Regions from separate parts of the Streptomyces sp. NPDC012888 genome, predicted to be linked through region 2. Evidence: riboswitches for the same ligand, from Rfam matches in the RefSeq annotation. Region 2 holds a riboswitch; each other region holds the start of a gene.
What was found. A riboswitch is a leader RNA that binds a small molecule or an ion and turns the genes downstream of it on or off. The one in region 2 is predicted to bind cyclic di-AMP.
Positions count from the first base shown of each region.

Region 1: another riboswitch for cyclic di-AMP. It lies ahead of ACFY61_RS04445 (M23 family metallopeptidase); the one in region 2 lies ahead of ACFY61_RS22430 (LysM peptidoglycan-binding domain-containing M23 family metallopeptidase).
Region 3: another riboswitch for cyclic di-AMP. It lies ahead of ACFY61_RS18285 (transglycosylase family protein); the one in region 2 lies ahead of ACFY61_RS22430 (LysM peptidoglycan-binding domain-containing M23 family metallopeptidase).

Region 1 is NZ_JBIBBM010000002.1:458,388-465,784, reverse strand. It holds gene ACFY61_RS04460 (DNA topoisomerase (ATP-hydrolyzing) subunit A) at 1-1,358, opposite strand, end outside; gene ACFY61_RS04455 (M16 family metallopeptidase) at 1,551-2,891, shown strand; gene ACFY61_RS04450 (M16 family metallopeptidase) at 2,912-4,279, shown strand; cyclic di-AMP (ydaO/yuaA leader) riboswitch at 4,487-4,645, shown strand; gene ACFY61_RS04445 (M23 family metallopeptidase) at 4,658-5,452, shown strand; gene ACFY61_RS04440 (GntR family transcriptional regulator) at 5,638-6,321, shown strand; gene ACFY61_RS04435 (HPr family phosphocarrier protein) at 6,588-6,869, opposite strand; gene ACFY61_RS04430 (GNAT family N-acetyltransferase) at 7,055-7,397, shown strand, end outside.
Region 2 is NZ_JBIBBM010000013.1:47,690-55,086, reverse strand. It holds gene ACFY61_RS22450 (DUF6766 family protein) at 1-16, opposite strand, end outside; gene ACFY61_RS22445 (hypothetical protein) at 99-539, opposite strand; gene ACFY61_RS22440 (MBL fold metallo-hydrolase) at 683-1,873, opposite strand; gene ACFY61_RS22435 (SGNH/GDSL hydrolase family protein) at 2,020-2,814, opposite strand; gene ACFY61_RS22430 (LysM peptidoglycan-binding domain-containing M23 family metallopeptidase) at 2,970-3,995, opposite strand; cyclic di-AMP (ydaO/yuaA leader) riboswitch at 3,998-4,171, opposite strand; gene ACFY61_RS22425 (tyrosine-protein phosphatase) at 4,423-5,229, shown strand; gene ACFY61_RS22420 (aspartate aminotransferase family protein) at 5,246-6,628, opposite strand; gene hpnH (adenosyl-hopene transferase HpnH) at 6,625-7,397, opposite strand, start outside.
Region 3 is NZ_JBIBBM010000009.1:218,820-226,216, reverse strand. It holds gene ACFY61_RS18295 (septum formation initiator family protein) at 1-381, opposite strand, end outside; gene eno (phosphopyruvate hydratase) at 481-1,776, opposite strand; gene ACFY61_RS18285 (transglycosylase family protein) at 2,028-2,738, opposite strand; cyclic di-AMP (ydaO/yuaA leader) riboswitch at 2,742-2,915, opposite strand; gene ACFY61_RS18280 (transglycosylase family protein) at 3,192-4,340, opposite strand; gene ACFY61_RS18275 (cytochrome P450) at 4,435-5,754, opposite strand; gene ACFY61_RS18270 (globin domain-containing protein) at 5,870-7,075, shown strand; gene ACFY61_RS18265 (nucleoside triphosphate pyrophosphohydrolase) at 7,098-7,397, opposite strand, start outside.

The sequences.
Region 1 (7,397 bases), on a different contig from region 2:
GACTCCAGCTCCAGCCGGTCGAACTTGGTGAGCCGGCGCAGCGGGGTGTCCAGGATGTACTGCGTCTGGACCTCGCTCAGGGAGAAGCGCTCCATGAGCCGCGCCTTGGCCTGCGCCGAGTTCTCGCTCTCCCGGATCAGCGCGATGACCTCGTCGATGTCGACGAGCGCCACCAGGAGGCCCTCGACCAGGTGCAGGCGGTCGCGCCGCTTGCCCCGGCGGAACTCGCTGCGCCGGCGGACCACCTCGAAGCGGTGGTCGAGGTAGACCTCCAGCAGCTCCTTCAGGCCCAGCGTCAGCGGCTGGCCGTCGACCAGCGCCACGTTGTTGATGCCGAAGGACTCCTCCATCGGCGTCAGCTTGTACAGCTGCTCCAGCACGGCCTCCGGGTGGAAGCCGTTCTTGACCTCGATGACCAGGCGCAGGCCGTGCGCCCGGTCGGTGAGGTCCTTCACGTCCGCGACGCCCTGCAGCTTCTTCGCGCCGACCAGGTCCTTGATCTTCGCGATGACCTTCTCCGGACCCACCGTGAAGGGCAGTTCGGTGACCACCAGGCCCTTGCGGCGGGCGGTGACGTTCTCCACCGCCACGGTGGCCCGGATCTTGAAGGTGCCGCGACCGGTCGCGTAGGCGTCCTTGATCCCGGACAGGCCCACGATCCGGCCGCCGGTCGGCAGGTCCGGGCCCGGCACGAAGCGCATCAGCGCCTCGAGGTCGGCCTGCGGGTGGCGGATCAGGTGCCGGGCCGCGGCGATGACCTCGCCCAGGTTGTGCGGCGGCATGTTGGTCGCCATGCCCACCGCGATCCCGGAGGCGCCGTTGACCAGCAGGTTCGGGTACGCGGCGGGGAGCGCGACCGGCTCCCGCTCCTGGCCGTCGTAGTTCGGGGCGAAGTCGACGGTGTCCTCGTCGATCGACTCCGTCATCAGCGAGGTCGCGTCCGCCATCCGGCACTCGGTGTACCGCATCGCGGCGGGCGGGTCGTCGTTGCCCAGCGAACCGAAGTTGCCGTGGCCGTCGACCAGCGGCAGGCGCATCGAGAACGGCTGCGCCATGCGCACCAGGGCGTCGTAGATCGAGCTGTCGCCGTGCGGGTGCAGCTTGCCCATGACCTCGCCGACGACGCGGGCGCACTTGACATAGCCCCGGTCGGGCCGCAGCCCCATCTCGTTCATCTGGTAGACGATGCGACGGTGGACCGGCTTCATGCCGTCCCGGGCGTCGGGCAGCGCCCGGGAGTAGATCACCGAGTACGCGTACTCAAGGAAGGAGCCCTGCATTTCGTCGACGACGTCGATGTCGAGGATCTTCTCCTCGAACTCCTCCGGCGGCGGGGTCTTCGTGCTGCGGCGGGCCATCGCTGCGGCGCTCCTTACCAAGGTTCGGGCTGGGGCTGACGCGGACCATTGTGGCCCGGCGCTCTGACAACGCCGACCCCGACCCAGGACACCCAGGAGTGACCCGGGAACTTCCACGGGGCCCGACGCGCTTGCATACAGTGACAGGTCTGACGGAAATCCCAGCATCGCGATCGAAGGGACCACATGCCCATGGGTCACACGGCCACCGAGCAGACCGCCTCCGGCGGCCTGACAGCGACCGAGCACCGGCTGGCCAACGGCCTGCGCGTGGTGCTCTCCGAGGACCACCTGACCCCGGTGGCCGCGGTCTGCCTCTGGTACGACGTCGGTTCGCGCCACGAGGTCAAGGGGCGTACCGGCCTGGCTCACCTCTTCGAGCACCTGATGTTCCAGGGCTCGGCGAGCGTCCCCGGCAACGGGCACTTCGAGCTGGTCCAGGGCGCCGGCGGCTCCCTCAACGGCACCACCAGCTTCGAGCGCACCAACTACTTCGAGACCATGCCGGCCCACCAGCTGGAGCTCGCGCTCTGGCTGGAGGCCGACCGGATGGGCTCCCTGCTGGCCGCCCTGGACGAGGAGTCCATGGAGAACCAGCGCGACGTGGTCAAGAACGAGCGCCGCCAGCGCTACGACAACGTGCCGTACGGCACCGCCTTCGAGAAGCTGACCGCGCTGGCCTACCCCGACGGCCACCCGTACCACCACACCCCGATCGGCTCCATGGCCGACCTGGACGCGGCCTCGCTGGAGGACGCCCGCGCGTTCTTCCGCACGTACTACGCGCCCAACAACGCGGTCCTGTCGGTCGTCGGCGACATCGACCCCGAGCAGACCCTCGCCTGGATCGAGAAGTACTTCGGTTCGATCCCGGCCCACGACGGCAAGCAGCCGCCGCGCGACGGCACCCTGCCGGACGTCATCGGCGAGCAGCTGCGCGAGGAGATCGTGGAGGAGGTCCCGGCGCGCGCGCTGATGGCCGCCTACCGCCTGCCGCACGACGGCACCCGCGAGTGCGACGCCGCCGACGTGGCGCTGACCGTCCTCGGCGGCGGCGAGTCCTCCCGGCTGCACAACCGCCTGGTGCGCCGCGACCAGACGGCCGTCGCGGCCGGTTTCGGCCTGCTGCGGCTGGCCGGCGCCCCCTCCCTGGGCTGGCTGGACGTGAAGACCTCGGCCGGGGTCGAGGTGCCGGACATCGAGGCCGCGGTGGACGAGGAGCTGGCCCGGTTCGCGGCCGAGGGCCCGACGGCCGAGGAGATGGAGCGCGCCCAGGCACAGCTGGAGCGCGAGTGGCTGGACCGGCTGGGCACCGTGGCCGGCCGTGCCGACGAACTGTGCCGGTACGCGGTCCTGTTCGGGGACCCGCAGCTGGCGCTGACCGCCGTCGAGCGGGTGCTCGACGTCACCGCCGAGGAGGTGCAGGCCGTGGCCGCCGCCCGGCTGCGCCCCGACAACCGCGCGGTGCTGGTGTACGAGCCGCTGAACGCCGCCGGGAACGACGAGAACGAGAACGAGGGGGCGGAGCAGTGAGCGAGACCGCAGCCGTCACGATGACCTTCCACCCGCAGCCCCAGGCCGGCCAGGCCAAGCCGTGGGCCTTCCCGGCCCCGGAGCGCGGCACGCTGGCCAACGGCCTGACCGTGCTGCGGTGCCACCGTCCCGGCCAGCAGGTGGTGGCGGTCGAGATCGTCCTCGACGCCCCGCTGGACGCCGAGCCCGAGGGTCTGGACGGCGTGGCCACGATCATGGCGCGGGCGCTCTCCGAGGGCACCGACAAGCACTCGGCGGAGGAGTTCGCCGCCGAGCTGGAGCGTTGTGGGGCCACCCTCGACGCGCACGCCGACCACCCGGGCGTCCGGGTCTCCCTGGAGGTCCCGGCGTCCCGGCTGCCGAAGGCCCTCGGCCTGCTCGCCGAGGCCCTGCGGGCCCCCGCCTTCGCCGACAGCGAGGTGGACCGGCTGGTCCGCAACCGGCTCGACGAGATCCCGCACGAGCTGGCCAACCCGCAGCGCCGGGCCGCGAAGCAGCTGTCCAAGGAGCTGTTCCCGGCCGCCCTGCGGATGTCCCGGCCCCGCCAGGGCACCGAGGAGACCGTCGCCCGGATCGACTCCGCCGCCGTCCGCGCCTTCTACGAGGCCCACGTACGGCCCGCCACGGCGACCGCCGTGGTCGTCGGCGACTACACCGGGACCGACCTGGACGCGGTCCTCGCGGACACCCTGGGGACCTGGACCGGCGGTGCGGCCGCACCGCGCCCGGTTCCGCCCGTCACCGCCGACGACACCGGGCGCGTGGTCATCGTGGACCGGCCGGGCGCCGTCCAGACGCAGCTGCTGATCGGCCGGATCGGCCCGGACCGGCACGACCGGGTGTGGGCCGCCCAGGTGCTGGGCACCTACTGCCTCGGCGGCACCCTCACCTCGCGCCTGGACAAGGTGCTGCGCGAGGAGAAGGGCTACACCTACGGGGTGCGCGCCTTCGGGCAGGTCCTGCGCTCCACCGAGGAGGGCACCGGCGCCGCCATGCTGGCCATCAGCGGCTCGGTGGACACCCCGAACACCGGCCCGGCGCTGGAGGACCTCTGGAAGGTCCTCCGTACCCTCGCCGAGGGCGGACTCACCGACGCCGAACGGGACGTGGCGGTGCAGAACCTGGTGGGCGTGGCTCCGCTGAAGTTCGAGACGGCGGCCTCCGTCGCGGGCACCCTCGCCGACCAGGTCGAGCAGCGGCTCCCGGACGACTACCAGGCCCGGTTGTACGCGCGGCTGGCCGAAACCGGCACGGTGGAGGCCACTTCGGCGGTGGTCAGCGCCTTCCCCGTGGACCGGCTGGTCACGGTCCTGGTGGGTGACGCCTCACAGATCGAGGAGCCGGTCCGGGCGCTCGGCATCGGAGAGGTGACCGTGGTCGCCAACTGACCCCGGCGCAGCGCGTTTTGACGAAGGGCCCCGGTGGTTCGTCCACCGGGGCCGCTTTGTGCCGTCAATGTCCGCTTTGCTGGAGAGGTTTCCTGTATGCGGTGTGGCGTGGGTAACAAAAAGGCCTCTCTGTTTGGTGATTGACTGATGATCCGCCTAGCGTCGGTCCCGCTGTCCGTCAGCTGCAACAGCCGCACCCGCGGCACCGGACAGCGATCGCCGAGTCCCCGTCAGGCGCGAGCCTGGGGAGCCGGGGACCCACACAGTCCCTGGGGTGAATCGGACCGCCTCGCAAGAGGGGGCCCGTAGGAGACCTTCCTGCTCCGAACCCGTCAGCTAACCCGGTAGGCGAGAGGGAAGGAAAGGATCAGCCTCTCCATGGCGTTTGGCAGTCGTGCCGCCGGTAAGCACCGTGGCTCCAGCCGTCTGAGCAAGAAGACCGCCGGCATCGCCGGTATCGCCGCCCTGGCCACCACGGGCGTCGTCGGTTCCTTCGCCGCTCCGGCCTTCGCCGCCGACAACAACGACAACTCGGCCCAGGACACCGGCCTGAACGCCGTCGTCGTCGCGGACGACGTCGCCGGCGACATCGAGGACCAGGCCCAGGCCCAGCAGCACGCCGCCGACGCGGCCGCGGCCAAGGCCGCCGCCGAGGCCGAGGCGAAGCAGCGGGCCGCCGAGGCCAAGCGCATGGCCGAGGCCCGCGCCAAGGCCGAGCGCGAGGCCGCCGAGCGCGCCGCCCGCGAGGCCGAGCGCAAGCGCATGAACACCTTCGTCTCCCCGCTGGCCGACTCGTACGTCTCCACCTCGTACAAGGCCGGCGGCAGCATGTGGTCCTCCGGCAGCCACACCGGCATCGACTTCCACGCCGCCTCCGGCACCGTGGTCCGCGCCGTCGGCATGGGCACCGTCGTCGAGGCCGGCTACGGCGGCGCCTACGGCAACAACGTGGTCATCAAGCACGCGGACGGCACGTACACCCAGTACGCCCACATGTCCTCGCTGAGCGTCCGCGCCGGCCAGCAGGTCAGCGCCGGGCAGCAGATCGGGCTCTCCGGCTCCACCGGCAACTCCAGCGGCCCGCACCTCCACTTCGAGGCCCGCAGCGGCTCGGAGTACGGCTCGGACATCGACCCGATCGCCTACCTCCGCTCGCACGGCGTCACCGTCTGACCCGAGGCGACCCCCGCGCTCACGGGAAGACCCCGGCCCGGTTCCCACCGGCCGGGGTCTTCCCGTTCCCGCTCCCGTTCCTGCTCCCGTTCCCGCTCCCGGCCGATTCCCGACTCCGCTCGGAAATTGCGGCATTCTGCAATAGAGTCGGGACAATGGCACCGGTCATGAGGCGGAGGTCTGTCTTGCGTATTCCAGCGCGTGCGGTGTGCTCGGCAATCCGCGACGACATCGTGGGCGGGGTATTCCAGCCCGGCGCGAGACTCACCGAAGAAGTGCTGGCCCGGCGATACGGAGTTTCCCGCGTCCCGGTGCGCGAGGCGCTGCGCACGCTGGAGTCCGAGGGCTTCGTCACCACCCGGCGCCACGCCGGGGCGTGCGTGGCCGAGCCGACCGAGCAGGAGGCGGCCGACCTGCTGGAGCTGCGGGCGCTGCTCGAGCCGCTGGCGGCCTCCCGGGCGGCCCGGCGGCGTACGGACGGGCACCTGAAGGTACTGCGCGGCCTGGTCCGGCTGGGCCAGGGGCGGGCGCGGCAGGGGCAGGTCGAGGACCTGCGGGCCCTGGGCGGCTGGTTCCACGAGACGCTGGCCCAGGCCTCGGGCAGCCCCGGGCTGATCGCCCTGCTCGCCCAGCTCCGGCACAAGGTCGCCTGGATGTACACGGTGCAGGCGCCGGCCCGGCCGGTGGAGTCCTGGGCGGACCACGCGGCGATCGTGGACGCGCTGGCGCGCCGGGACGCCGAGCGGGCCCGGGCGCTGGCCGCGGCCCACGCGGAACGCGCGCTGGGGGCCCACCGGATCCGGGTGTGGCCGTCCGTGGCGGTGAGGGAACCGCAACGTGCCGTAAACACGGCGAGCGGCCGGCATTAACACGAGCCGTATACAAAGACCGGGGGAACCGCCCCGCGTTTCGAATTCGCGCGTTCGCGCGGCGGCGGGAAATGCGGAGCGCCTGTCCGGAATTCACCCCTGACCAATTCGGTCTGCTCGCGGGGCCGGGCCATTACGGAATTCGGCCAGCCGGGAGATTCACCCGGGACGGGCGGCGCGACGGAGCACCCGTGAAAACGACGGAAGCCGCGGCCCTGAAGGGGAGCCGCGGCTTCGCGTGCGTACCGGCGCCGAACCCGAAGGGGTCAGACGGTCTCGGGGAGCTCTTCGAGACCCTCGGCGACCAGCTTCGCCAGACGGTCGAGAGCGGCCTCCGCGCCCTCGGCCTCCGACGCGAGCACGATCTCCTCGCCACCCTGGGCACCCAGGCCCAGCACCGCGAGCATCGAACCCGCGTTGACCGGGTCCCCGCCCGCCTTGGCGATGGTCACCGGGACGCCGGAAGCGGTGGCCGCACGGACGAAGATCGAGGCGGGACGAGCGTGCAGGCCCTCGGCCCAGCCGACGTTGACGCGGCGCTCTGCCATGGTGATGCCCTTCAGGTTCTTACGGTTGTCTAGACCAGTCTCTCACGGCGTCCGGAATGCTCGGACCGACCTGCGCCCGGGATTCCCGGGCCGTTCGGCCTTTCATAGCTTGCACCGGTTTGTCCATGCCTGCCTAACGCGCCGCGCGCTCCCGCGACGGCGCGTTCCGGTCGTAAGATCACCCCATGACCCTCGCGTCGGACCCTTCGTACCCGGCCCACTGGGAGGCCGACGTCGTCCTCCGCGACGGCGGCACCGCCCGGATCCGGCCCATCACCCCCGAGGACGCCGGCCGCCTGGTCAGCTTCTACGAGCAGGTCTCGGACCAGTCGAAGTACTACCGGTTCTTCGCCCCCTACCCCCGGCTCTCCGACCGCGACGTCCACCGCTTCACGCACCACGACTACGTCGACCGCGTCGGCCTCGCCGCCACCGTCGGCGGGGAGTTCATCGCCACCGTCCGCTACGACCGCATCGGCCCCGACGGCCGCCCCGCGACCGGCCCCGCCGACCAGGCCGAGGTCGCCT
Region 2 (7,397 bases):
GCCGGTCGGCGCTCATCGGTGCATCGCCCCGATCGTGATGAAGTAGGCCAGGCCGCCCACGACGACGACCAGGCAGGTGACGAAGAGAACGCGCATGCTCAGCCGCCCTTCACGTCGCATCGGTAGGGCTCGTCGCCCTGTGGTGTGCAGCCGGCGGCGACGATCCGCCAGCCCCCGCCGAACAGCGACAGGAACAGCGTCTCGCCCTCGGCGCGGACGAGGGCCTGCCGGCCGTAGACCTCGGCGCTGTTGACCGCGGCGGACACGGGCAGCCGTCGTTCCTCCAGGGCCTGCGGGCAGGGCCCGCGGCCGTCCTCCACCAGTTCCTCGCGGGTCCGGGGGGCGAGCAGGGCGCATGCCGCCGCGTAGTCCCGGGAGGCCAGGGCCTGTTCGAAGGCGCGGCCGGCGGCCCGGGCGCCGTCGACCCGGGTGGCGCTCGCACCGCAGCCCGACAGCAGCACCCCGAGCACCCCGGCCAGGGCCGCGGCGGCGCCCGCCCTGGCCGCCGCGCGTCGGGGCGGGCGGGGGGTCGCGTGCACGGCGTCCTCCAAGCATCACGGGGAACCGAAGGGTCCGGTTCGGATCCTTGTACCCCCTGTGAGCGGTTCCGTTCGCCGTGGGCGGGGGATACCGCCCGACCGGCCCAAGGCGGTGACGCCGGCCGGCCCGTGTCGGGGCGCCGTCAGGGGGTCGGCGTGGTCCGCGGGCCCGGTCCGCCCGCGAGGTCCAGGTCGGCCCGGGAGGGCTCGTCCGCCGATACGTCCACCACCTGCGGGGCGCTCCGCCCCGGGGCGGGGAGCGGGCGGGCCACCGGGCGCCACCAGCGGGCCGTGGGGAGTTCTCCGTCCGGTTCGAAGGGCTGGCCGGGCAGCGGGAGGGCGATCTCCTGGCCGGCTTCCGCGGCGGCGTCCGCGGTCCACTCGCCGGGCTCCGCCCACGGGTGGAAGGCCAGGTTGAAGGTGCCCCAGTGGATCGGGAGCAGGACCCCGTGGGGGCTGCCGCCCTGGAGGTCGAGGTGGGTGCGGACGCCCTCCTCGGGGGTCATGTGGATGTCGGGCCAGTACTCGCTGTACGCGCCGATCTGGATCATGGTGGCGTCGAACGGGCCGTGGTTGGCGCCGATCTCCTTGAAGCCGGGGAAGTAGCCGGTGTCCCCGCTGTGGAAGATCCGGTGCCGCTCGCCGGCGACCACCCAGGAGGCCCACAGCGTGTGCTGCTGGTTGCGCAGTCCGCGTCCGCAGAAGTGCCGGGCGGGGGTGGCGGTCAGCGTCAGGCCGGCGACCTCGGTGGACTCGTTCCAGTCGAGTTCCCGGATGCGGCTCCCAGCGACGCCCCAGTGCTCCAGGTGCGCGCCGACGCCCAGGGGCACCGCGAACACGGTGTCCGTGCCGGCGAGCGCCTTGATCGTCGGGGTGTCGAGGTGGTCGTAGTGGTCGTGGGAGATGACCACCACGTCGACCGGGCCGAGCGCGGCCAGCGGCACCGGGACGGGGTGCAGCCGCTTGGGTCCGGCGAACGGGAACGGGGAGCAGCGCTCGCCCCAGACGGGGTCGAAGAGGATCCGGCGGCCGTCGATCTCGGCGAGCACGCTGGAATGGCCCATCCAGGTCAGCCGCAGTCCGCCGGCGGGTGGTTTCGCCAGGTCGAAGAGGGTGGTGGGGTGGACGGGTACGGGCGCGCCGGGGCTGCGGCCCAGCCGCTGCTCCTTGTGGAAGTAGATCCTGGCGAGCTCCTTCTTGGAGCCGGTGGGCCGGTGGCGGGCGCCCACCGGGTTCTGGAAGACGCCGTCGGCGAAGTTCGGGGAGCGGCGGATGCGCTCCATCCGGGCGCCGGTCGGGTCCGCGCCGAATGCTGCGGAGCGCAGTTCGCGCATCCGCTGGCGCAACGGGCGGGAGCCGGGACGGGAGCCGGTCAAGGCGCCTCCTGGGGGCGTGCTGGTGGGTCGGTAGAGACGGTCTCTGCCCTCCCCAACGCGTACCGCGGCCGGAGGATTCCGGATGCGGCCCCCGTCCCCGTGGGTCACAGGGGCAGCAGGTCCGGCCGCTTGGGTTCCACGTGGTCTCCGGAGGATTCCCCGCGCAGCCGCCGTCCGATCCACGGTACGAGGTGTTCGCGGGCCCATTGGATGTTGTCGCGGGTGGCCTCGGCGGAGCCGCGGGGGCGCAGCGGCGGCCAGGGCTGGTCGGGGTCGGCGGGGACGTCCAGGCCGAGGACCTGGGCGGCGCGCAGGGCGACGCGGGTGTGGCCCTCGGGAGACAGGTGCAGCCGGTCGCCGTCCCAGGCCCGGCGGTCCTGGATGGACCTGAGGGACCAGAGGTCGAGCACGGGGCAGTCGTAGCGGTCGGCGATGGCGCGCACGTGGGCGCTGTAGGTGGCGACCTTGCCGCGGATGTGGCGGAGCACGGGTACGCCGCGGGTGTCGAAGCCGGTGGTGATCATGACGCGGCCGACGGCGCCGGTGAGGTCGGCGACGGCCGCCTCGAAGCGTTCGGCCACGTCGTCGGGGTCGCTGCCGGGGCGGATGATGTCGTTTCCGCCGGCGCAGAAGCTGACCAGGTCGGGTGCGAGCTCCTTGGCCCGCGGCACCTGCTCGGCCACGATCTGGTCGAGCAGCCGGCCCCGTACGGCGAGGTTGGCGTAGCGGAAGTCGTGCTCGTCGCGGCGGTCGCCCAGGAGGACGGCCAGCCTGTCGGCCCAGCCGACGAAGGAGTCTCCCGGTCCCGGGTCCCCGACTCCTTCGGTGAAACTGTCGCCGAGCGCCACGTACGAGCCAATGGCCTGGAATGTCTGAGTCGTCGAGTCGTCGCCTGCCACGTCGCCATATCTTTCACGCAAGACTGTGACCTACGCGACCGTAGCCATGGGTTGACGGACCGTGATCTTTGCCACGAGTCGGACCGGAATAGGCCCGGAGCCGGGAATCCCCCTCGGATTCCCGGCTCCCGGTCGTCTGCGGACGGAAGAATCCGTCAGATTCCCACGCCCTTCGAGCGCAGGTAGCTCAGCGGGTTGACGTCGGAGCCGTACGCGGGGCCGGTCCGGATCTCGAAGTGCAGGTGCGGGCCCGTGGAGTTGCCGGTGGAGCCGACCAGGCCGACCTGCTGGCCCGCCTTGACGGTCTGGCCGACCGAGACGGACAGCTGGGACATGTGGCCGTACTGCGAGTAGTGGCCGTCGGCGTGCCGGATGACGACCTCGTTGCCGTACGAGCCGCCCCAGCCCGCCTTGACCACGGTGCCGGCGCCGACGGCCTTGACGCTGGTGCCGAAGGTCGCGGCGAAGTCGACGCCGGAGTGGGTGCCGCTGGACCACATCGCGCCGCTGGCGCCGTACGGGGTGGAGACGCGGGCGGTGACCGGGGCGACGAACCCGGCGGCGGAGGCGCCGGAGGTGGAGGTGGAGGTGGAGGTGGAGGTGGAGGTGGAGCCGGACGGGGCCTCGGCCTCGGGGGCTGCCCGGCGGGGCGCCGGGGCGCTCTCCTGGCGGGGAGCGGGGACCGGCGCGGCCTCGGCGGGGGCTTCGACCGGAGCCTCGGCCGGGGCTTCGGCGCGAGCCTCGGCGGGGGCCTCGGCCCGTGCGCCGGCCGGCTGCGCGGCGGCTCCGCCGAACTGCAGCCGCAGGCCGGGGTGGATGAGGGAGGGGTCGGAGCCGACGGCCTCGCGGTTGTCCGCGTAGAGCCGCTCCCACCCGCCGGAGATGTCCTGGTCCTGGGCGATTTGCGACAGGCAGTCACCCGGCACGACGGTGTAGACGGAACGGGCCTTCTGCGGCGCGGCGGCGGGGGCGGCCGGAGCAGCCGGAGCGGTCTGCGGCACGGAGGCGGTCCGCTGGGCGGGGATCTTGCCGCCCGCCTGGGCGGCGGGCAGCTCGACCGCGTTCGCACCGGCGGCGCCGAGCAGCGGGAGCGCGAGGGCCGCGCCGCCGGTGCCGGCCGCGACGAAACCGCGGGTTATCGGGCTGGACTTGGGGCGGCGGTGCTTACCCTTTCCGGGCATGGCTCTTTCCTCTCCGGCGCCTGCGAGGTGAGCTGTCGGGTTCGGACTGGAGATGTCCGGCCTCACATGCGGACATGTACGGCTTCACCCCTAGCCGCAGCGGAAAGAAGATCCGTTGCGGCGGCCTACCTGGTTCCCCCGCTCCTGCCGCGCTCATGAATGGTCGGGTGCGGTTTCCCGGGTGGCGGCAGGATTTGGCGGTCCACCCGGATCGGGGCTGACCGTAATCGAGTTCGGTGGCACGGAACAAGCCATGAATTCAGCGGACTATTCGTCAGCTTCGGGGGCCGGCGCGATTACGGTCACCCTCCGTCCATTCCCGGGCGTCAACGGCCTTTCCAGCAGGGGAATTCGACTTTCCCCGTCCGCCACGCAACGTCACCGTATGATCCTGCTCACGAGCCGGAACCGACGCGGAGGAGTCCACGTGACGCAGCAGATACCCCACCCTTCGTCCATCGAGCCCGAACTGTCCGGTGTGCGCAACTTCCGTGATGTGGGCGGTTTGTCGACGACGGACGGACGACGGGTCAGGTCGGGACGACTCTTCCGAAGCGGACATCTGGCACATGCCACCGAAACCGACGCAGAGTTTCTCGGATCGCTCGGGCTGCACACCATCTTCGACTTCCGCAACGCCGCCGACGTCACCCTCGAGGGCCCCGACGTGGTGCTCCCCGGCGTCCGGAACGTGAACATCCCGCTCTCCGACCCGGCGGACGGCAAGGAGTTCTGGAAGATGGTCCGCGACGGCGACCTGGAGCAGCTGCGCCGGCTGCTCGGCGACGGCAGGGCCGCGGCCCGGATGGAGGACTCCTACCGGCGGATGGTCCGCACCCGTACCGCCGAGCACAGCCGGGTCCTGCACGCCCTGGCCGAGGACAGCGTGCCCGCGCTGATGCACTGCGCGGCCGGCAAGGACCGGGCCGGCCTGTCCGTCGCGGTCACGCTCCTCGCCCTGGGCGTGGACCGGCCCGCCGTCATGGCCGACTACCTGGAGTCCAACGCCCCGCACCGCCGCTACCGGGTCCGGCGGGGCAGCGACTCCCCCGAGGCCCGCTCCCCCGAGGTGATGGCCCTCCTGGCGCCCCTGTTCGACGCCCGGGCCGGGTACCTGTCCGCGGCCTTCGAGACCATCGACGAGACCTGGGGAGGCGTGGACGCGTACCTGGCCGAGGGCCTCGGCCTCTCCCCCGAGACCCTCGGCCGGCTCCGCGAGCGGCTGCTGGACTGACCGCAGGAGCAGGCCGTCAGCGGTTCGCGACGGCCTGCTTCACCAGGGTGCGGCCGAACTCCCACATCAGGCCGCCGCCCTCGTGGGCCTCGTCCATCACCGCCCGGAAGGCGGTGACGAACCGGTCCACGTCCCGCTCGTCCACCACCAGCGGCGGGATCAGCTTGATGACCTCCAGGTGGTCCCCGGAGACCTGGGTGAGGATCCGGTGCCGCTGGAGCAGCGGCACCACCACCATCTGCGCGAACAGGCCCTTGCGGGCCGTCTGGAGCATCGCCCACCGGCTGCGCAGCCCCAGCGAGGACGGCCGCCCGAACTCGATGCCGACCATCAGGCCGCGGCCGCGCACCTGGTGCAGCAGCTCGTACTCGCCCACCAGCGCGGCCAGCCGTCCGCGCAGCAGGTCACCCATGGTCCGCGCACGGGCCACGAGCCCCTCCTGCTCCATCGCCGACAGGACGGCGAGCCCGGCCGCCATGGCCTGCGCGTTGGAACCGAAGCTGGCCGAGTGCACCAGCACCCGGTCCATGGACGAGTAGACCTTCCTGAAGATCCAGTCCTTGCCGAGGGTGGCCCCGACCGGCACGTATCCGCCGGACAGCGCCTTGGCCACGCAGACCAGGTCCGGCTCCACCCCTTCCTCGTGCTGGTACGCGTAGAAGGTGCCGGTACGTCCGAGGCCGGTCTGCACCTCGTCGGCGATCAGCAGGGCCTTGTGCCGGCGCAGCAGCTCCTGGGCGGCCCGCAGGTATCCGGGCGGGGCCTCGTGCACGCCCTTCCCCTGGACCGGTTCCACCACGAAGGCGGCCACGTCGCCCCGGCGCAGTTCCCGCTCCAGCGCGCCGAGGTCCCCGAGCGGGACCGCGGTGTCCGGGAGCAGCGGGGCGAAGCCCTCGCGGAAACCGTTCTCCCCGTTGACCGAGAGGGAGCCCGCGGTCAGCCCGTGGAAGGCGTGCGCGCAGTACAGCATCCTGGGCCGGCCGGTGGCGCAGCGGGCGAACTTCAGGGCGGTCTCGACCGCCTCGGTGCCGCTGTTGCCGAAGAAGACCCGGTCGAGGTGGGGGCTGTGGGAGAGCAGCTTCTCGGCCAGCAGCCCGGGCAGCGGCTGGCAGTCGAACCGGGTCAGGTCGGGGAGGGAGGCGTCCAGGACGTCGTGCAGGGCCTGCCGGACGACGGGGTGGTGGCGGCCCAGCCCCATCACCCCGAACCCGGCGAGCATGTCCAGGTAGTCGTTGCCCTCGGCGTCCCAGAAGTGGGCGCCCTCGGCACGCACGTAGACCTTGTCGAAGCCGATCGTGCGCAGCATCCGGGGCAGTTGGGGGTTGAGGTGCCGGGCGTGGAGTTCGTACCGTTCCGCTCCGCGTTCGGCCAGCAGGGCGCGGAGGTCGAACCGCGTCACGGCCGCTCCCGGTTGCCCGAGACCGTCTCCCGGGCGGCGCGCAGGGACTCCTTCAGGGACCCCATGGTGGCGAGGACGGCGGTGGGCTCGTAGCCGCAGTGCGCCATGCAGTTGGCACAGCGCGGGTCCTTTCCGCGGCCGTACTTGCTCCAGTCGGTGTCCTCGACGAGTTCGCGGTAGGTGGGGACGTATCCGTCGCTCATCAGGTAGCAGGGCCGCTGCCAGCCGAAGAGCGAGTAATTGGGAATGGCCCAGGCGGTGCAGGGGAAATCGGCCTTTCCCTCCAGGAAGTCGAGGAAGAGCGGGGAGTGGTTCAGCCGCCAGCGGCGCCGGTTGCCGCCGGCGAAGGCCTTGCGGAAGAGATCGCGGGTCTGTTCCACGCCGAGGAAGTGTTCCTGGTCGGGGGCCTTTTCGTAGGCGTAGGCGGGGGAGATCATCATTTCGTCGACCCGCAGTTCGTCGTTGAGGTAGTTCAGGACCTCGATCACGGTCTGCGGGGTGTCGGTGTTGAAGAAGGTCGAATTGGTGGTGACGCGGAAGCCGCGCCGCTTGGCCTCCTTGATGGCCGCCACCGCCTCGTCGAACACGCCCTCCTTGGCGACCGACTCGTCGTGCCGTTCGCGCAGGCCGTCGATGTGGACGGCGAACGCGAAGTAGGGCGACGGGGTGAAGTCGGCGATCCGCTTGCGCAGCAGCAGGGCGTTGGTGCAGAGGAACACGTACTTGCGGCGGGCCGTCAGCTGGCGCACGATCTCGTGGATCTGCGGGT
Region 3 (7,397 bases), on a different contig from region 2:
CTCGGCGTCCGGGTCGGCCATGGTGAAGCCGATCTCCCCGGGCTGCACGAAGTGCAGGTGTCTGCGGGCCTGCTGCCTGACGTAGGCCGGGTCCTGCCAGCGGGCCTTCTCGTCGCGCAGCTCCTCCAGGCGCTGGCGCGCCTCGTCGGCGGCCCGTTGCTGCTCGGTGATCTCCGAGCGCTGGGAGACGTACTGGCGCATGGGATAAGCGAGGGCGACGACCAGCGTACAGAGGACGAGCACCAGCAGGGCGGCCCGTCCGGTGAGCCGGCTGCGGCGCACCTGACGGCGCGACTGGGAGCGGTAGACGTGGGCCGCGGTGCGCTCGCCGAGCTGCCTGAGCCTGGTCGCGGTGGAGAACCGGTCCCGGTTCCCGGCCATGTCGCGCCTCCCCTTCATACGCAGTACGTCCCCGCCCACGGTACGGGACCGCGGGCGGGGACGTAGGGAGGCTCAGGCCGTGATCAGCCCTTGCTGTTTCTACTGGTTCGCAGGGCGGAAACGCGGGAAGGCGGAACGGCCCGCGTACACCGCGGCGTCGTCGAGGATCTCCTCGATGCGCAGCAGCTGGTTGTACTTGGCGACGCGCTCGGAGCGGGCCGGGGCGCCGGTCTTGATCTGGCCGCAGTTGGTGGCGACGGCGAGGTCGGCGATGGTGACGTCCTCGGTCTCGCCGGAGCGGTGCGACATCATGCACTTGAAGCCGTTGCGCTGGGCCAGCTCGACGGCGTCCAGGGTCTCGGTCAGCGAGCCGATCTGGTTGACCTTCACGAGCAGGGCGTTGGCGGTGCCCTCCTCGATGCCGCGGGCCAGGCGCTCCGGGTTGGTGACGAACAGGTCGTCGCCGACGAGCTGGACCTTGGCGCCGAGCTTCTCGGTGATGACCTTCCAGCCGGCCCAGTCGTCCTCGAACAGCGGGTCCTCGATGGAGACCAGCGGGTACGCGGAGACGAGCTCCTCGTAGTACTCGGTCATCTCGGCGGCCGAGCGGGACTGGCCCTCGAACTCGTACTTGCCGTCCTTGTAGAACTCGGACGCGGCGACGTCGAGCGCGAGCGCGATGTCCTTGCCGGGGGCGTAGCCGGCCTGCTTGATGGCCTCGAGGATGAGGTCCAGGGCCTCGCGGTTGGAGCCGAGGTTCGGGGCGAAGCCGCCCTCGTCGCCGAGGCCGGTGGAGAGGCCCTTGTCCTTCAGCACCTTCTTGAGGGTGTGGTAGACCTCGGTGCCCCAGCGCAGCGCCTCGGAGAAGGACTCCGCGCCGATCGGCGCGATCATGAACTCCTGGATGTCCACGTTGGAGTCGGCGTGCGAGCCGCCGTTGAGGATGTTCATCATCGGAACGGGCAGCAGGTGCGCGTTCGGTCCGCCGAGGTAGCGGAAGAGCGGCAGGTCCGAGGCCTCGGAGGCGGCGTGGGCCACGGCCAGGGAGACGCCGAGGATGGCGTTGGCGCCGAGGGAGCCCTTGTTGTCGGTGGCGTCCAGGTCGAACATGGCCTGGTCGATCAGGCGCTGCTCGGTGGCGTCGTAGCCGACCAGCTCGGGGCCGATCTGCTCGATGACGGCCAGGACGGCCTTCTCCACGCCCTTGCCCATGTAGCGGCTGGGGTCCCCGTCGCGGAGCTCAATGGCCTCGAAGGCACCCGTGGAGGCGCCGGAGGGAACTGCAGCACGGCCGGTGCTGCCGTCGTCGAGGCCTACCTCGACCTCGACCGTGGGATTGCCTCGGGAGTCCAGGATTTCCCGGGCTACGACGACGTCGATGGACGGCACGAGCATCTCCTTCTGGGATGTGACGCGAGATGTGCGGTGGCGCTCGGACCGTGGCACGGCCCTGCCGGACTAGAGCCTAACCGGCTTCGGGCGGTCGGCCAGCCGACCGCCCGGGTCCTGGGACGAAAAAGGGCCCGAATACCTGCCTTCCAGGACATACGACCCTTGCGGAGGGGTCCGCGGAGGGGTGCGGACGCACAGCCGCCCGGTGCGTCGGGGACGCACCGGGCGGGTGTGGGTGCCCGGAAGGGGCGGGGTCAGGAGAGGTTCAGCTTCTGGCCCGGGAAGATCAGGTCGGCGTCCGGCACGATGTCCTTGTTCAGGTCGTGCAGCTTCTCCCAGCCACCCTGGATCTGGTGGGCGTCGGCGATGGCACCGAGGGTGTCCCCGGCCTTCACCTCGTAGGACCCGTTGCCCGTCTTGGGGGCGGCCGGCTTGGCGGCGGGCTTCGACGGGGCCGGAGTCTGGGTGCGCTCGGACCGGGTGGTGGTCTCGGTGCGCTTGGTCTCCTTCTTGGACTCCGTCTTCCGGGTCTCGGTCTTGCCCTTGGAGGAGGACCCGTTCGAGGTGCCGGTGGAGCCGCCGCCGTTGTACGCGGCGTTGGTCAGGCCCTTGCCGCAGTGCGGCCAGGCGCCCTTGCCCTGGCCCTTGAGGACCTTCTCGGCGATGGCTATCTGCTGCGCCTTGCTGGCCTGGTTGGCCTGCGGGGCGTAGGACTTGCCGCCGAACGCGGCCCAGGTGGACGCGGAGAACTGGAGGCCGCCGTAGTAGCCGTTGCCGGTGTTGATGGACCAGTTGCCGCCGGACTCGCACTGGGCGACGGCGTCCCACTGCGAGGCCGTGGCGGCGTTGGCGGTGCCCGCGGCCATCAGCGGGGCGGCCGCGGCGGCGCCGACGACACCGGCGAGCGCGACGACGCGGGTGGCCTTGGAGGCGCGGCGGTGCTTGCCCTTGCCGGAAAGCAGCATGGAACTTCTCCTCACCGACGCCTGCGAGGTGAGCTGTCGGGTTCGGGCGAGTGAGTTGCCCGGTCACGCGTCCTAGCGCGTGGCTTAACCCCTAGCCGGTCGGTGACCGCCGGTCAGACGGCCGCCTTCCGGCGGAAACCTTGGTTCCCCCGCTCCTGCCTTCGGCGCTCGAAGCGACGACTGTTCCCTCCGTCCGCCGGCAGGATTCGGCGATGCGGTCGAAGGAGCCCACGGTGGCGGGCGATTCAGAAGGTAGACAGGTCCCGCCCGGATCTTCAACGTGCGTTTCGAGCGCGAAACGGCCCCTACTTGCGCTCCCCGGAGGGGTGTTTGCGCAGGTGAGGGGCCGGTTCCCGGAAGGTCACAGGTAGGACACGCCAGTTGGGCGGAAGAGACGCATGTCTCACTTACACGAAGCGGACATTAAGCGCTTTCCGGGGCACTGAACTCGCCCTATTCGTGGGTTACATCCAGATTCTGACCCGGCTTGATGAGGTCGGCGTCGCCACCGATGACCTGCTCGTTGGCCTTGTACAGGGCGCTCCAGCCGCCCTTGACCCCCTGCTGGTCCGCGATGCTCGACAGGTTGTCGCCCGGCTGGACCGTGTACTTCGACTCCGAAGTGGCGTCGGGGGCGGTCGGGGACTCCACCGCGGGCGCCCCGCGGTGCTTCCCGGTGCCCGACCCGGCGCCGGGGGCGGTGGGCTCCGTGGTGCCGCCGGGGGCGGTGGGCGCCGTGGGGTCGGCGGGGCCGATGGGTGCGGTGGGGTCAGCGGGGTTGCCGGGGGCGGAAGGTGACGTGGGATCGGTCGGTATGACCGGAGTGCCCGGCCCACCCGGAAGGCCCGGAGTGCCGGGTGTGGTCGGGTTGGTGGGAATGCCCGGGATGCCCGGGGCGTCCGTCACGGGCGGCGCGACCGGAGCGGTCGGGTCAGTCGGCGCGGTCGGCGTGGTGGGAGCCGTCGGCGTGGTCGGCGCCGTGGGCACCGTGGGCGCGGTCGGCGTCGTCGGCGCGGTCGGCGTCGTCGGTACGGTCGGCGCCGGCGTGACCGGGGCCGTCGGCCCGCTGGACGCCGGGGGCAGCGGTGCGGGCATGGTGCCGGGGGCGAACACCCCGCCGGGCGTGGCCGGGAGGTGGGTGTCCGGCCGGGCGAAGGTCTCCTCCGGGCGCTCCGGGGCCTTGGCGTCGGCCTCCGGCGCGCCCGGGTCCACCCCGGCGGACGGCCCGTTCAGGGTGAGCCCGGCGGACACGCCGCACTGGCCCCAGGCCGACGGGCCCTCGGCGGCCAGCACCCGTTCGGCCACGGTGATCTGCTGCGAGCGGCTGGCGAGGTCGGCGCGCGGGGCGTAGTCGAGCCCGCCGGCGTCCTTCCACTGCTCCTGGGTGAACTGGAGGCCGCCGTAAGCGCCGTTGCCGGTGTCGGCACTCCAACTGCCGCCGCTCTCGCACTCGGCGACCTTGTCCCAGGTACCCGCCTCGGCGGCGTTCGCGCCCGTGGCCGCGAGCAGCGGCAGGGCGAGCGCGGAGCCGGTGACTCCGGCGGTGACCACGATGGCGGGGGCCTGGCGGGGTCTTCTGTGACGGCCGTTCCCGGAACGCATGAGGGTGACCTTTCGCGTGACTGCGGGGAGGTGACGGAACCTAGCGCTCCTCGAACGTCTGTCACAAGTCGATGCAGCGCAGATCACGCGAAGGTCACATTGGCCGGTCAGGGGGCGACTGGTGGACTGACTCCGGGTCAGTGGGTTTGCTGGGTGTGAACCTCACCGGAAGGGTGCGCAGGCCACGCATGATCAGCCCGCCGCGCCAGCGCAGGTCCTCCGGGGGTACGGCCAGGGCCAGATCCGGAATCCGCGTCAGCAAAGTCGCGAGGGCGGTCTGGCCCTCCAGCCGGGCCAGCGGGGCACCCAGGCAGTAGTGGATCCCGTGGCCGTAGCCGAGGTGCTGGTTGTCACTCCGGGAGAGGTCCAGGGTGTCCGGTTCGGCGAACCGGGCGGGGTCGCGGTCGGCGGCGGCGAGGACCACGAGCACCGGGTCGCCGGCAGCGACGTCCTGGCCGCCGAGGGTCAGCGGGCGGGTGGCGAACCGCCAGGTGGCCAGCTCCACCGGGCCGTCGTAGCGGAGCAGTTCCTCCACCCCGGTGGCGAGCAGTCCGGTCTCTCCGGCGGCCAGGGAGGTCTGGAGGCGGGTCCGCTGGTCCGGGTTCATGAAGAGGGAGTGGATGCCGTTCCCGATGAGGTTCACGGTGGTCTCGAACCCGGCGAAGAGGAGGATGAAGGCCATGGCGGCGGCCTCGTTCTCGGTGAGGTGCTCGCCGTGGTCACTGGCCCGGATCAGACCCGAGATCAGGTCGTCGCCCAGGTCGTCCCTCTTGCGGTGGATCAGGTCGACGAGGTAGTTCCGCATCTGCTTCACGGAGCGGGCGACCCCGCCGCGCGGGCCGCCGCCGTGGCGGATCATCATGCCGGCCCAGTCGCGGAAGTCGTCCTGGTCCTCCCGCGGTACGCCGAGCATCTCGCAGATGGCGTAGATGGGGAGCGGGAACGCGAACTCGTGGATGAGGTCCGCCTCCCCCCGGCCGGCGAAGCCGTCGATCAGGTGGTCGGTGAGCTGCTGCACCCTCGGGGTGAACTCGGCGACCCGGCGCGGGGTGAACGCCTTCGACACCAGCCGGCGCAGCCGCGTGTGGTCCGGCGGGTCGATGTTGAGCAGGTGGGTCATCAGCTCGGCCTTGCGCTCGCCCGGGATCCCGGTCTTGCCCTTGGCGTGGGCCGGTTCGGCGTGGTGCGCCGGGTTCTTGCTCAGCCGCTGGTCGGCGAGGGCCTGCCGGGCGTCGGCGTAGCGGGTCACGAGCCATGCCTCCACCCCGCTGGGCAGCCGCGTGCGGTGCACCGGGGAGTGCTCGCGCAGCCAGGCGTACGCCGGGTAGGGGTCGGTCGCGAACTCCCAGTCGAAGAGAGTCGGCGCGGCGGGCGGGGTCGGGGCGCCGGGGGCGGTCGCGGGGTCCTCATGCACGGTCCGACCGTATCCCGGCGATCATCCCCCACCCCTTATGAGTGGTTCGCCGCGGCTGTCCGCAGATCGGACGGAGCTTGACCTCTGCCCCGCCGGTGTTCCTACTTTCCGTTCCGTGGACGTGAGGATCTTGAAGAGCAGTTTCGCGGTGGTGGAGAGACGGGCCGAGCACGCGGTCAAGTTCTTCTACTCCCACCTCTTCTGGCACGACCCGGCGCTCCGCGAGCTCTTCCCCACCTCCCACGAGGACATGGAACGACAGCGCGACCGGCTGTTCGCCGCCCTCACCCACGTGATCGCCCACCTGGAGGACGAGTCCGTCCTCCCCTACCTGCGGGACCTCGGGCGGGACCACCGCAAGTTCCTGGCCACGCCCGGGCAATACGCGGCGGTCGGCGCCAGCCTCCTCGCCGCCCTCGCCGAGGCCTCGGGCGAAGCGTGGACGCCCGCCGTGGAGAAGGCCTGGTCGGAGGCGTACCAGTGGATCGCCGACACCATGCAGGCGGGCGCGGCGCAGAGCGACCACCCGCCCTGGTGGGACGCGGAGATCGTCCGCCACCTCCAGTACGGGGAGGACATAGGGGTGCTCACCCTCCGGCCGCACGCCCCGCTCCCCCACCTCGCCGGCCAGTACGTCAGCGTGAGCAGCGAGCGGGTGCCGAGGACCTGGCGCACGTACTCCATAGGCAACGCCCCGCGCGCCGACCACACCCTGGACCTGCACGTCAGCCGGATCGACACGGGACGGCTGAGCACCGCCCTGGTCCGCGACGTCCAGCCCGGCGAGATCCTGCGGCTGGGTGCGGCGGGCGGGCGGATGACCCTGCGCCGGGACGGCCGCCCGATCAGCTTCGTCGCGGCCGGCACCGGCTGGGCGCCCGTGCTGGCGATGCTGGAGGAGCTGACCGGGCGTCCCCCCGACCAGGGCGTACGGCTGTTCGTCGCCGCCCGCGACCAGGCCCACCTCTACGACCGGCCGCTGATCGACGAGTACGCGGCGCGCTACCCCTGGCTGGCCGTCACCTACATCACGCCGGCCCCGGGCCGGCCCCGGGACGAGGCCACCGACCGGCTCGCCACCGCGCTCAGCGTCCGCGGCATGTGGCACGAGCAGGACGTGTACCTGAGCGGCCCTGCGATGTTCATCGCCGCGACCGCCCGGCTCGTGGAGGAGCTGGGCACCCCGCCCGACCGGATCTTCCACGACGCCGTGCCCGCCTCCGGCCGGGAGGAGGGCCGGCCCCTGGGCTTCGGCGAGTGGTTCCTGGGCCGCCCCGACCCGCACTGGCACGACCCCGCCGGCCGCGCACCGCGCCCGTAGCGGGATTCCGCCGCGCCGCGGTCTAGCCGGCGACGCCCTCGGCGGCGCGGATGGCGTCCCGGTAGGTGCGGGCCGCCGCGCGGAGCGCCGTCTCCGGGTCCACTCCCGCCGCCTCGGCGCGTGCGGCGAGCGCCAGCAGCTCGTACCCGATGCCCTCGCCCTCGGGCAGTGCCACGGCCACACCGCCCGCGCGGGCGCGGCCGGCGAGCTTCGCGGCCAGGGCGAGGCCCGGCTGGCCCAGCGGGATCCCGTCGGTGACCGACTCCCGCTGCTTCTCCTCGTCCTTGGTCCGCTGCCAGTGCTCGCGGACGTCCTCGGGGGT